Regions from separate parts of the Polaromonas sp. DSP2-3-2b2 genome, predicted to be linked through region 1. Evidence: predicted binding sites of a transcription regulator. Region 1 holds the regulator's gene; the other holds the start of a gene.
The links. Region 1 encodes NrdR, which represses ribonucleotide reductase genes. Its sites were predicted from a motif close to CACNANATNTNGTG; they were not measured.
Positions count from the first base shown of each region.

Region 2: the regulator NrdR is predicted to act here: its motif matches at 3,370-3,383, upstream of ACP7AD_RS14705 (ribonucleoside-diphosphate reductase subunit alpha).

Region 1 is NZ_JAFCTH010000018.1:32,873-39,559, reverse strand. Features, by position in the region: gene pilV (type IV pilus modification protein PilV) at 1-426, opposite strand, end outside; gene ACP7AD_RS14265 (GspH/FimT family pseudopilin) at 455-1,051, opposite strand; partial or broken gene ACP7AD_RS14260 (transcriptional regulator NrdR) at 1,139-1,309, opposite strand; gene ACP7AD_RS14255 (ATP-binding protein) at 1,334-2,584, opposite strand; gene nrdR (transcriptional regulator NrdR) at 2,736-3,185, opposite strand; gene glyA (serine hydroxymethyltransferase) at 3,286-4,530, opposite strand; ZMP/ZTP riboswitch at 4,590-4,721, opposite strand; gene ACP7AD_RS14240 (transglycosylase SLT domain-containing protein) at 4,762-5,664, opposite strand; gene ACP7AD_RS14235 (hypothetical protein) at 5,827-6,156, opposite strand; gene ACP7AD_RS14230 (DUF748 domain-containing protein) at 6,324-6,687, shown strand, end outside.
Region 2 is NZ_JAFCTH010000019.1:58,759-65,445, forward strand. Features, by position in the region: gene ACP7AD_RS14690 (ATP-binding protein) at 1-1,047, shown strand, start outside; gene ACP7AD_RS14695 (sigma-54-dependent transcriptional regulator) at 1,054-2,496, shown strand; gene ampD (1,6-anhydro-N-acetylmuramyl-L-alanine amidase AmpD) at 2,483-3,082, shown strand; gene ACP7AD_RS14705 (ribonucleoside-diphosphate reductase subunit alpha) at 3,525-6,434, shown strand; gene ACP7AD_RS14710 (ribonucleotide-diphosphate reductase subunit beta) at 6,592-6,687, shown strand, end outside.

The DNA of each region.
Region 1 (6,687 bases):
CCAACTCACCTGAACGCGACAATTGCCGTCCGCATCACACAACACCGCGCCGCAGGTGAATTCGTTTGCTTTTGTGGTCTTTACCTCAGATTGGAGCGAGGTTATCCAGTCTCTGAGATTGTTGTTGACCAAGGTAGTCCCAGTCACGGCTGCAGGATTGCAAATTGGCCCGATCTTGCCATCCGCGTTCAGCGAACCGGTGTTGTAAGCCAATGCTTTGGCGCTGGCGCGGTCCACGCGCATGGCGTCCAGGATGTAGTAGCTCATCACCACGGCTTGTGTTTTTTGCATGCTGCTCTGATTTCCCTTGATGGCGCGCGCTTGCAGGGCGGCCATCCCAAGCAGGCCAAAACTGGTGATTAGCAACGCCACCAGAACTTCTATCAAACTAGCACCACTTTGGGTTTTTAAAGAGTTGGGTTTCATAAGCATTTGCTTAGCCTCGACATCAGTTTTAGGTAGGCGCTGGGCAAGAAGCTGCGACACCAGTTTTTTTGACGACATTAACTCGCCCTACAGAATTGATCACGATATCTCTTGAGCGTGTGTCGTTTGTGAGTGCGGTTGAGCTGCTGCAGACACGAAGAGTGCCCGCTCCAAAGCTTCCATCCATTAGTTTTGTTTGTCCATCGGAGCTAAAAGAAACATAAGAAGGTAAGTTGGTTTTTATGATGATGTTATTTGTCAGTGCCTGGCTGATGGCAGTGATGGTTTCGTCGGTGGTATCGACCTTTGCGCTTGCGCCGCTGTGGTCGTTATCGTTGAACGTGATCCACCCCTGCGACCATTCACCTGTTGTGGTGCATTGCGTACCGTTGGCGCTCATACAGACAGTGACGCGCTTACCCCGGCGAATTGCGTCTGACCTTGCGCGCGCAAAGGTGGCAATCAAATCGTTGGTGGTGGATGTGAGGTTGGATGACGCGATCAGGCCTTGAAAACTAGGCACCGCGAGTGAAGCGAGAATCGCCACGATGGCAATCACCACCAACAATTCAATTAGGGTGAACCCTTTGGTGGAGCTGCGCAGCCTAGCAGAGTGTGTGAACATGCTTCAAGTTTATTCAGATGTAACGAGGCAAACGAGTCCGTTTGTCGCCACCGGCTGTCCTCCCGTCGGTTTGACTGTCAGGACCGTCTACCGCCCCACCTCATCCACCATCGCCCTGAATTCGTCAATATCCTCAAAACTCCGGTAAACGCTGGCGAAGCGGATATAGGCGATCTTGTCGAGCTTTTTCAATTCCAGCATGACAAGTTCGCCAAGGCGGCTAAAAACTACTTCGCGCAGGCCGAGGTTCAGCAGCTGCCGATGAGGCCAGCGTTGAAGGTGCTATTGCCCCCATAAGCTTGAAATCGGCACAGCCCAGAGGCTCTCCCCAAGTGGCAGTGTTTCAGTGCCATCGTAGAGAATCACCCCCAACCTGAACTGGTCTCCAGCAATATTCGCCAGCCGTTTGAGACCGCGCAGATCGGCTTGCCTGACCGAAGCCGTAGCCTTGATCTCCACCCCAATCAATTGGCCAACTGCGTTTTCGATGACGACATCGACTTCGAACTGATCGTGATCGCGGTAGTAAAGCAGTTGGTAGTCGCCGTCGGCGCTTGTGGCGTGCTTGAGCAGTTCCCCATACACGAAGGTTTCCAGCACATGACGAAACCGGCTGCGATCCTGCGCCACCATGGCGGGTGTCAGATCTATCAGGGTGGACATCAGGCCAGAATCGATGAACTGCACCTTGGGGGTTTTTACCACCCGGCTGAGCCGGTTCATGGCCCAAACATTGACTCGCTTGAGCAGGTACATCTGTTCAAATATGCTGACATATCGGGCTGCCGTCTTGTGATCCAGCCCGACCTGGCCGCCCAATTGTGTGTAATTGCACATCTGGCCTGAAACATGTGCCAATGCTCGCAAAAAGCGGGGCAGCTGGTCAATTCGGTCAATACCCGCCACATCGCGCACATCGCGCACATCGCGCTGGATGATGGCGTCGATGTACTGGCGAGCCCAAGCCGTGCGCCGGCGCGGTGTGGCGCCTGAAACAGCTTCAGGGTAACCGCCACGCAGCACCGCTTCTACCAGCGCCTCTCCCACCAATGGAGTGGACAATTTGGGGAGATGACCGGCAAAGGCGCTGTCCAGCCAGTTGAGGGTGGTGCCGTGCATCTCGCTTTGCGACAGGGGCAATAACATCAGGGTTTCCATCCGCCCGGCCAGCGAATCCGCCACGGCGGACAGCGCCATCAAATTGGCCGACCCCGTCAGCAGGAAGCGTCCGGGGCGCCTGTCCTCATCAACGGTTTTCTTGATGGCAAGCAGGAGAGCCGGAGCTCGCTGGACTTCATCAATGATGGCTCTATCCAGACTGCGAATCATCCCCACTGGGTCTTCCCTTGCGGCCAGCAGAGTCAGCTCATCGTCAAGCGTGAGGTAGCGTAGCTCTGGGCCAGCCATCTGGCGTACCAGTGTTGTCTTGCCGGCTTGCCTTGGACCGGCGATTAATACGACGGGCGTGTCTGTCAGGGCCTCGGCGACGCGTGCTTCGATGTGCCTTGAATAGAGTGGGGCAGGGACGTTCATGGATGCACGATAGTACCGTGCGATTGGGAATCCATCAACGTAAATCAGGGAATTTAAAGTCGTGAAATTGGGAATGCAAGGACGTTAAATTGGGAAATTTAGAAGCCTGAAAATGTGAAAGACTCATCTTAAGGTCCCGTAGATACCAAGCCTACCGCCCAACCTCATCCACCATCGCCCTGAACTCATCGATATCCTCAAAACTCCGGTACACGCTGGCGAAGCGGATGTACGCAATCTTGTCGAGCTTCTTGAGTTCTAGCATGACCAGTTCGCCCAGGCGGCTGGAGGCCACCTCGCGCAAACCCAGGCTCAGCAGCTTTTCCTCGATCTGCTCGACCGCTGCATCGATCTGGGCGGTGCTGACCGGGCGCTTGCGCAGCGCCAGGGTCATAGAACCCAAAATCTTGCTGCGCTGGTAGTCGGTGCGGCGGCCGTCTTTCTTGACGATGGACGGAAAGCTGACGTCGGCGCGCTCGTAGGTGGTGAAGCGCTTTTCGCAGGCTGCGCACTGGCGGCGGCGGCGAATGAAGTCGGCGTCTTCTGAAATCCGGGTTTCGACCACCTGGGTTTCAAGATGGCCGCAAAAAGGACATTTCATAAGTCCCCCGCGCAGGTTCTTAAGCGTTTCAGGCCGTTTGCGCAACAACCACGGGCGCAAGCAGCTATTGAATTAATAGCTGTCGCGCCCTTCATGGCGTTCAGCCGTAAACCGGAAACCGGCTGGTCAGGGCATGAACCTTAGCGCGAACCGCTTCGATGTTGGCCGCATCGCGCGGATTGTCGAGCACGTCGGCAATCAGCTGGGCCGTCATGCGCGCTTCCTCGTCGCCAAAGCCGCGCGTCGTCATGGCCGGGGTGCCAATGCGCACGCCGCTGGTGACCATCGGCTTTTCCGGGTCGTTCGGAATGGCGTTCTTGTTGATCGTCATGTGGGCGCTGCCCAGCACGGCTTCGGCTTCCTTACCAGTGATGCCCTTGGCGCGCAAATCGACCAGCATGACGTGGCTTTCGGTGCGGCCGCTGACGATGCGCAGGCCGCGCTCGGTCAACGTTTCAGCAACGATTTGCGCATTTTTCAACACTTGCTGCTGGTAAGTCTTGAACTCGGGCGACATGGCTTCCTTGAAGGCGATGGCCTTGGCGGCAATCACATGCATCAGCGGGCCACCCTGCAGGCCGGGGAAAATCGCGCTGTTGATGGCCTTTTCGTGCTGGGCCTTCATCAGGATGATGCCTCCGCGCGGGCCGCGCAGGCTTTTGTGCGTGGTTGACGTCACCACGTCGGCATGCGGCACCGGGTTGGGGTAGATGCCGGCGGCAATCAAACCGGCGTAATGCGCCATGTCCACCAGGAAAATCGCGCCGACGTCCTTGGCCACCTTGGCGAAACGCTCGAAATCAATGCGCAGGCTGTAGGCCGAAGCGCCCGCAATGATCAGCTTGGGCTTGCTTTCGTGGGCCTTGCGCTCCATCGCGTCGTAGTCGATTTCTTCCTTGTCGTTCAGGCCGTAAGACACGACATTGAACCACTTGCCGCTCATGTTGAGCGACATGCCGTGCGTCAGGTGGCCGCCTTCGGCCAGGCTCATGCCCATGATGGTGTCGCCGGGCTTCAGGAAGGCGAGGAACACGGCTTCGTTGGCCGACGCGCCGCAATGCGGCTGCACGTTGGCGGCATCGGCGCCAAAAATTTGCTTGACGCGGTCGATGGCAAGCTGTTCGGCGACATCGACATGTTCGCAACCGCCGTAGTAGCGGCGACCGGGGTAGCCTTCGGCGTATTTGTTGGTGAGCTGCGAGCCTTGCGCGGCCATGACGGCGGGCGAAGCGTAGTTTTCGCTGGCGATCAGCTCGATGTGCTGTTCCTGGCGGGCGTTTTCAGCCTGGATGGCGGCAAAGATTTCTGGGTCGGTCTGTTCGATGAGAATGTTGCGGTGGTACATGGCAGTCCTTCAAGACTTCGGTTCCTTGTCCTTTGGCTCTGTTTAAGAGCAGAGGAAGCAAGGGCTGCCCAGGCGAACGGCTGAACGCTTTTTGGCCAAATAGCCGCAAACGGTGCGCTTCCCCGTGGTGTCCCACGTCCGCACCGATGGTTGTAAAACCCCGGTGCCTATCGCCAGTCGCGCACCGCGCTAGTGTAGCGCAGGGTGCTTGTCCAGTCAGTTCTCAAGCCATCAGGACTGGTCCAGTTGCGCCACATCCTGTGAAAGTTTGCGGTCAGAGGACGGGGTCTGCGTCTCGGCTGGCAAGGAGACTGACGTGGTTCGCGCTGGTGCTGGTGCTGCAACGTAACGCGTGGTCGTGGGCGGGCGCTTGCCGCCGACCACGTCCAGCAGGCGGGCGCGTTCGGCCATCACCTTGCTCGCATAGCCGCCGTCGCTTTCCAGATTGGCGGCACCCACATAGTATTTGAGCCCGCCTTCGATGGAGCCGGCGCGTGTGATGCACTCCTGCAGCACCTTGACACCGACACGCAGGTTGGCCACCGGGTCGAAGGCGGCGAGCCTGCCGCCGATCTTGGCGTATTTGTCATGATGAACCTGCGTCATCACCTGCATCAGGCCCTGCGCGCCCACCGGGCTCTGGGCGAATGGATTGAAACCCGATTCAATGGCCATGATCGCCAGGATCAGCGTCGGGTCGAGTTTGGCGTTGTGGCCAATCTCGAAGGCTTCGGCCACCAGCGTTCCGACCGGCTCCTGCGCTACCGAATACTTCTTGCTGATCCACGAGGCAACTGCCGCCTGCTGGCTCGACAAGGCCTTGGGCTTGTCAACAACCGGACGCTCGGCCACCACCGGTTCCCTGGGTGTGAAGCTTGCGGGTTCCACCACCGGTGCGCGTCGTTCCTGCAGCCAGGCCATGAGCTTGACCTCGCCTGCGTCGCGCAGGTCGGGCCGGGCCATCAGCGTGACCACCGCAAAGGCCACGACCAGGCCCAAAAGGGCAAAACTGCTGTGCGTGATCACGAAAAATCCACGGGCAATGTCGTCGGCAACCGTCCCAAGGCCGCTTTTCACATTCTTCAGATAAGCCTTGACGTTGAAATCAGGACGGTTATTCACTAGCGCTGTCATAGCACTCCTTTCTTTGCATGCAGACCTTGGGGGGTTGCGCAGGCTTTGATTGGGTCGCCATCAAACCAGGCAGATGCCTGCTGGTTGTTGACCCTCGTTGATACTGCCGGGGAAGGCAGCGCGTTCGGGTAAGCCCTTGTCTTTGGGGAGCTTGAGCGCATTCTAGTTTTGGGTTAAATAACCTGTCAATAATAAAGAATTTAATTGATATATGAAATTATGTTTAAAGAAGGCTTTTTTTGTCAAAAAACAGTCAAATTCACGATGTTCAGTGTTTCTTTTCAAAGCTTGCTTCAGGTAACGTTTGGCACGGCAATGCCTGGGCATGGCCGGGTAATGTCTAAAGAAAATACCAATCGCTCCGGTTTGCGCGATTGAAAATTTAGGCTTGCCGGCATGATGCGGCGGCTTTAATCTGCAGTTGTCCGAGTTTTCGGACGCCAACCGGGTAACCAGTCCCGGTAATACCCGGAAGCAATCACTTGCTTCCATCGCACTGCGAGACGATTCATCTCTCCTTTTGCGAAGCCAGATGGCATGGGTTTTATGCCCGCCATCAACCCCGGCCAGTCCTGCTGACCGGGGTTTTTCTTTTTCCGGTGACCCGCTTCACAACAAGGCATTGACCTTTGGCGCCGGGTGTCAAAAACTAGGCAGCTATGACAGGCAATGCAATCAAGCCCGGGTGGTTAAACCGGCTAAACACGTTTTTGGCCGGCGCCGGTGCGGTGCTGCGTTCGCCGCGCTGGCATCGCCGTGTGGCCTGGGCCGTCGGCATCTGGCTGCTGGTCTGGGCGCTGGCTTATGCCGCCGTGCCGCTGGTCGTCAAGTCGCAGCTCGAACGCCTGGGTTCCGAGAAACTCGGGCGCCGGGTGAGCGTCGGCGCGGTGGACTTCAGGCCCTGGTCGCTCGAATTGACGGTGCATGACCTGGCGATTGCCAAGGCCGAGCCAGCTTCCCCGCAGGCCGTTCCCCAGCTGAAAATCCGGCGCCTCTATATAGATGCGGAACTGGTGTCGCTGC
Region 2 (6,687 bases), on a different contig from region 1:
GTGCTGGTCATGGATGGCCAGGGCTTCGTGCGCTCGGCCAATCCTGCGGCGCGGCGTCTGCTGGCTGCGCAGGAAACTTCTTACCCGTCGCCATTCGAGCTGGCTGCGCAAACAGCCTGGCAACCGCTGGTCGAGCTGATGCAGCACACTTTTGCGCAACAGTCGGGACAGGAAAGCAATATCAGCCTCGTCCATCCTGGCCTGAACGCCAGACGCCTGCAGGTTCGTTCCCGCCTGACCGATTCAAGCGACGGCCCGCATGAAAGCTTGTGCGTGATGTTTGTGGAAGACCTGCGCGAAATGGAGGCGCGTGTTCGCATCGAGAAACTAGCCGCCATGGGGCGCATGTTGGCTGCGGTGGCGCATGAAATCCGCAACCCGCTGGCCGCCATCGCACAGGCCAATGCGCTGCTTGAAGAAGACCTGCAGGATGCAGGGCAGCGCCAGCTCACCGGCATGATTGGCCAAAACGCCCAGCGCCTGGCAAAAATCGTCGATGAAGTGCTCAATATATCGCGTGCGCAGCAGGAGATTCCGGCACCGCAGACCACCTGCGTGCGGCTTGATGAAGCGGCACGGCGGATCACAAATGACTGGGCCCGGCAAAATTCGGCATCCGGACAATTGCGTATCCGCACTGACAGCGCCGGCACGGAAGTCGGCTTTGACGACGACCATTTGCGGCGCCTGATGCTCAACCTGCTCGACAATGCCCTGCGTTACACCAGTGGCGCCGCCCAGGGGCTTGAAGTCAGTACCCAGTTGGTGGCACTAGGCCAGGCCAGGCTGGCGGTCTGGAGCGATGGCCAGCCGCTGGAGGAAACCGTCCAGGCCCACCTGTTCGAGCCGTTTTTCTCGTCCGAAAGCCGCTCCACCGGTCTGGGCCTGTATATCTGCCGCGAACTGTGCGAGCGCTACGGCGCACAGATTGGTTACCAGCGGGTGCTGCGGGAAAATATCCAGGGAAATGAATTTTTCGTTATGTTCCATCCTGTTTCACAGCGCGTGCGCACCGAGTTGCCGAACATGGATTCCGTCCTTGTCTGAAAAATCATGAATTCGCAAGCTCCTGTTTCTTTGCCCGCCCGCATCTTGATCATTGACGACGAGCCCGACTTGCGCACCCTGTACGAGCTGACCCTGCTTCGGCAGGGCTACCTGATAGAAGCCGCCGGCTCGCTTGAGCAGGCACGGGAACATCTTGGAGCGGCCCGGTTCGATGCCGTGATCACCGACATGCGTCTGCCTGACGGGCTGGGGCTTGAATTGCTGCGCGATCTGGCCCAACAGCAGCGCACAGAACGCTGCGTGGTCATCACGGCGCACGGTTCGGCTGAAAATGCGGTCGAGGCCCTCAAGGCCGGTGCCTTTGACTACCTCACCAAACCGGTTGACCTCAAGCAGTTCCGCAGTGTGGTGGCGTCGGCCGTGCAGGAAACCCGAAACGTCAGGCAGGCCCTTGTCAAGACCGATATCCGCACCGCGATGCCCGGCGCCGCCGCGCCAACGCCTGGCAAACCGGCTGATGCAGCCGCCATCCTGCAAAAGCTGGTCGGTGAAACGCCTGTGATGCGTGCGGTGAAATCGCGCATCGTGAAGGTGGCCGGCAGCATGGCGCCGGTGCTGATACGCGGCGAGTCCGGCACCGGCAAGGAACTGGTGGCGCGCGCCGTGCATGGCTGCAGTCACCGCGCGGCCCATCCCTTCGTGGCCGTCAACTGCAGCGCGATTCCCGAAAACCTGCTGGAAGCCGAGTTTTTTGGCGCGCGCAAAGGCGCATACACCGGCTCGGTGCAGGACCGGCTGGGCTACTTTCAGGCCGCCAAGGGCGGCACGCTGTTTCTCGACGAGATCGGCGACCTACCGCTGGCCATGCAGTCCAAACTGCTCCGGGCGATCCAGGAACGCACGGTGCGGCCGCTGGGCTCGCCGCAGGAAGACATGGTCGATGTGCGCATCGTCAGCGCCACCCACAAAGATCTGGCATCGGGGGTAGAGGCCGGCAGCTTTCGCCAGGACCTGTATTACCGGCTCAATGTGATCGAGATCACGGTGCCGCCGCTGCGCGAACGGCTGGACGATTTGCCAGCGCTTTGCAATGCCCTGCTGGCCAGGATCTGCCAGGAGTCCGGCCTGGACATGCCCGTGCTGAATCCTGCGGTGCTGGCCCATCTGCGTTCACTGCCGCTCAACGGCAATGTCCGTGAACTGGAAAATATCCTGCATCGGGCCGTTGCCCTGGGCGAAGACAGTCTGACGCAGGTTGACAGCCTACCCGAGCAGCCTGTTGCCGTTCCGGAAAATCTCCAGAACTTTTTGGATCAGCAAGAGCGAAGCATCTTGGTCAGGGTATTGCAGGAAACCGGCTTTAACCGCACGGCTGCAGCCATCCGGCTGGGCCTGAGCCTGCGGCAGATTCGCTACCGCATCGCACGCCTGGAAATTACAACGCCGGGCGAGAGCGATGCGGCTGAAACTCTCGATGACCTTGCCTGAAGCATGCCCACCGCCGGATACCGGCTTGTGGCAGCACGGCTGGTACCGGCATGCGCGGGCCATGGCGTCGCCGAACGCCAATCAACGTCCGGCTGGCGCGCAGATTGATTTGGTCGTGATTCACTCGATCAGCCTGCCGCCGGGGGAGTTCGGCAATGGCAATGTGCAGCGCCTGTTCACCAATCAGCTCGACTGGGACGCGCATCTCTACTTCCAGGGCATCCGGGGGCTTGAAGTTTCAGCGCACTTTTTCATCAGCCGCGCAGGCGATCTTTGGCAATTTGTCGGCTGCGACGACCGTGCCTGGCATGCCGGACACTCCGCTTACCGTGGGCGAAGCCAGTGCAATGACGACTCGATTGGCATTGAACTTGAAGGCCTTGAAGGCAGCACTTTTGAAGTGCCGCAGTACGAAACACTTGCCAGCCTGTGCGCAGCGATCCTCCAAGCCTATCCGGTGACGCATATCGCCGGTCATGAGCATATTGCGCCGGGGCGAAAACTTGACCCGGGACCTGGATTCGACTGGCTTTTGTTACAAGATTCCCTGGCTTTGCCCAATCGTTATTTTCCCAGACTTGCTTGAGGAAATTCTCATTTTTACCGGCTCCAGGCCTGTGTAGTCAGCCGCACGTACCAGTCCTGCAAGCCATGCCTGTCGAGTCTTTATGAGCGTCTGCAAGGCAAAACCGGCGGAAAGCCGCGCCAGCGCTTGGCCTGTTGTCAAAAAGCCTGACTTCATAAGGCCTGAGCGCGGTTTCACAACCAAACCAGGTCGCCTTGACGTTGTCAAAAATAATAAAAAAAGCGAGGTCAGGCAGCTATAACACTCGGCGGCGATACACTACCGGTAGTGGTTGCAGCGGCTTCAGACACTAGGTATAGTGCTTAATCATCAATCAGTCCCTTTGGGTCTGTTCACGAAATTGAAGAGAAAACCAGTCCATCGAACCGCTGGTTTTCGACAGCTTCTTCTTTTTACTGATCCCGCATATCACTTGTTCACCACAACAAATTCAGAGGAAATCATGCAAACAGCACCTTACGCCGTGCCCCATTCATCCAGTGTTCCCGTCAGCAGCTCTGTCAACAACACCGATCTGCCTGTTTCCGGCGCGCTGGCCAACTACCAGATCATTCGCCGCAATGGCTCGGTCGTGGCATTCGAGCCTAGCAAGATCGCCGTCGCCATGATGAAGGCTTTTTTGGCCGTGCATGGCACACAGGGCGCAGCCTCGGTCAGCGTTCGTGAAACCGTCGAAACTCTGACCCAGGCGGTCGTTCGTGCCCTGATGCGCTCACGCCCCAGCGGTGGCACTTTCCACATCGAGGATGTGCAGGATCAGGTTGAACTTGGCCTGATGCGTGGCGGTCACCATGAAATCGCCCGTGCCTATGTGCTGTACCGCGAAAAGCACAATCAGGAGCGCGCCAAACAGTTGCAAGACCAGATGCCTGCCGTGCCGCAGCTGCACGTGATGGATGGCAGGAAGAAGGTGGCACTGGACATCCGCAACCTGCAGGCCCTGATCGAGGCGTCATGCGCCAACCTTGGCGCCGACGTCAAGCCCGACCCGATTGTTTCGGAAACCATGCGCAACCTCTACGACGGCGTGCCCATTGACGAGGTTTACAAGGCATCCATCCTGGCAGCCCGCACGCTGATCGAGAAAGACCCCGACTACACCTACGCCACCGCGCGCCTGCTGATGCACACCATCCGCCGGGAAGTGTTGGGCGAGGAAGTCAACCATGAAGCGATGGCCCTTCGCTATGCCAGCTACTTTCCCGAGTTCATCGCCAAGGGCGTGAAAAACGAACTGCTCGACGAAAAGCTCCAGCAGTTTGACCTGGCCCGCCTTGGCGCGGCGCTCAAGCCCGAGCGCGATCTGCAATTCGACTACCTCGGCCTGCAAACCCTGTTTGACCGCTACTTTTTGCACGTGCGCAAGCAGCGCATCGAATTGCCGCAGGCTTTCTTCATGCGCGTGGCCATGGGCCTGTCGCTCAATGAAACCGACCGCGAAGCGCGCGCCATCGAGTTCTACGAAATTTTGTCGTCGTTCGACTTCATGTCGAGCACGCCGACGCTGTTCAATGCCGGCACGCTGCGCTCGCAGCTCTCGTCGTGCTACCTGACCACCGTGGCCGATGACCTGGGCGGCATCTACGACGCCATCAAGGAAAACGCCCTTCTGTCCAAGTTCGCCGGCGGCCTGGGCAACGACTGGACGCCGGTGCGCGCCATGGGCGCCCACATCAAGGGCACCAACGGCGAATCGCAGGGCGTCGTGCCTTTCCTGAAGGTCGTCAACGACACCGCCGTGGCGGTCAACCAGGGCGGCAAGCGCAAGGGCGCGGTCTGTGCCTACCTGGAAACCTGGCACCTCGACATCGAGGAATTCCTGGAACTGCGCAAGAACACCGGCGACGACCGCCGCCGCACGCACGATATGAACACGTCGAACTGGATTCCCGACCTGTTCATGCGCCGCGTGATGGAAAAAGGCAGCTGGACGCTGTTCTCACCTTCCGACACGCCCGACCTGCACGACAAGTACGGCCAAGAGTTTGAAAAAGCTTATGTGGCCTACGAAGCCCGCGCCGAGCGCGGCGAACTGAAACCCTCGCGCAAGCTGCAGGCCACCGATATGTGGCGCAAGATGCTGTCGATGCTGTTCGAGACCGGCCACCCCTGGATCACGTTCAAGGACGCCTGCAACATCCGCTCGCCGCAGCAGCATGCCGGCGTCGTGCATTCGTCCAACCTGTGCACTGAGATCACGCTCAACACCAGCGCAACCGAAACGGCGGTCTGCAACCTCGGCTCGATCAACCTGGTCCAGCATCTGAAGGACGGCGCGCTCGACCACGACAAGCTGAAGAAAACCATCACCACGGCCATGCGGATGCTGGACAACGTGATCGACATCAACTACTACGCCGTGGAAAAAGCACGCCATTCCAACCTGCAGCACCGCCCGGTCGGCCTGGGCCTGATGGGTTTCCAGGACAGCCTGTACGAGATGCGCGTGCCTTACGCCTCGCAGGCCGCCGTCGAGTTTGCCGACACGTCGATGGAAGCGATCTGCTACCACGCCTATTGGGCGTCGACCGAACTGGCCCGGGAACGCGGCCAGTACGCCAGCTACAAGGGTTCGCTGTGGGACAAGGGCATCCTTCCGCTCGACACGCTCGATATGCTGGCCAAGGAGCGCGGCGGCTATGTGGAAGTGGACCGCTCTTCCACGCTCGACTGGGACGCGCTGCGCCAGAAGATCGCCACGGACGGCATGCGCAACTCCAACTGCGTGGCAATTGCCCCGACCGCGACGATTTCCAACATCATCGGCGTCGATGCCTGCATCGAGCCGTGCTTTGGCAACCTGTCGGTCAAGTCCAACTTGTCGGGCGAGTTCACCGTGATCAATCATTACCTGGTGCGCGACCTGAAAAAGCTCGGTCTTTGGGATGACGTGATGGTCGTTGACCTGAAACACTTCGATGGTTCGCTGCGCCCCATCGACCGGGTTCCGAACGAGATCAAAGCGCTGTACGCCACGGCATTTGAAATCGAAACCTCATGGCTGGTCGAAGCCGGCTCGCGCCGCCAGAAATGGATTGACCAGGCGCAGTCGCTTAACATCTACATGGCCGGCGCGTCGGGCAAGAAGCTCGACGAAACCTACAAGCTGGCCTGGGTGCGGGGACTGAAAACGACATACTACCTGCGCACGCAAAGCGCCACGCATGTCGAGAAATCGACCGTCACGGCCGGCAAGATGAACTCGGTGTCTTCAGGTTCGCAAGCGGCGGCAGCGGGCATGAGCGCCATCGACAAGGCAGCGGCAGCCGCGCAGGCCCAGATGAGCGCAACGCCCGCGACCGACATCAAGTTTTGCGCGATCGACGATCCGGGTTGCGAAGCTTGCCAATAAACAAGCCGTGAATCGCGCGACAACCATTTTTCGCACGATTCACTGCCAGCCCAATGCAAAAAACCAATGCATTGAGCCATAAAATCCGTAGCGGTGTGAATGAACGCTTTTCATTTTTCATCGCTGCTTTCATAATCCCGAAGTATTGGAATTTTCTATGTTGACCTGGGACGAAGAAGTCACACCATCGCTACAGACAACCCCTTTCGGCGACCTGCCAGCCAGCCGCTTCGCAGACCTCCCGCCACCCTCT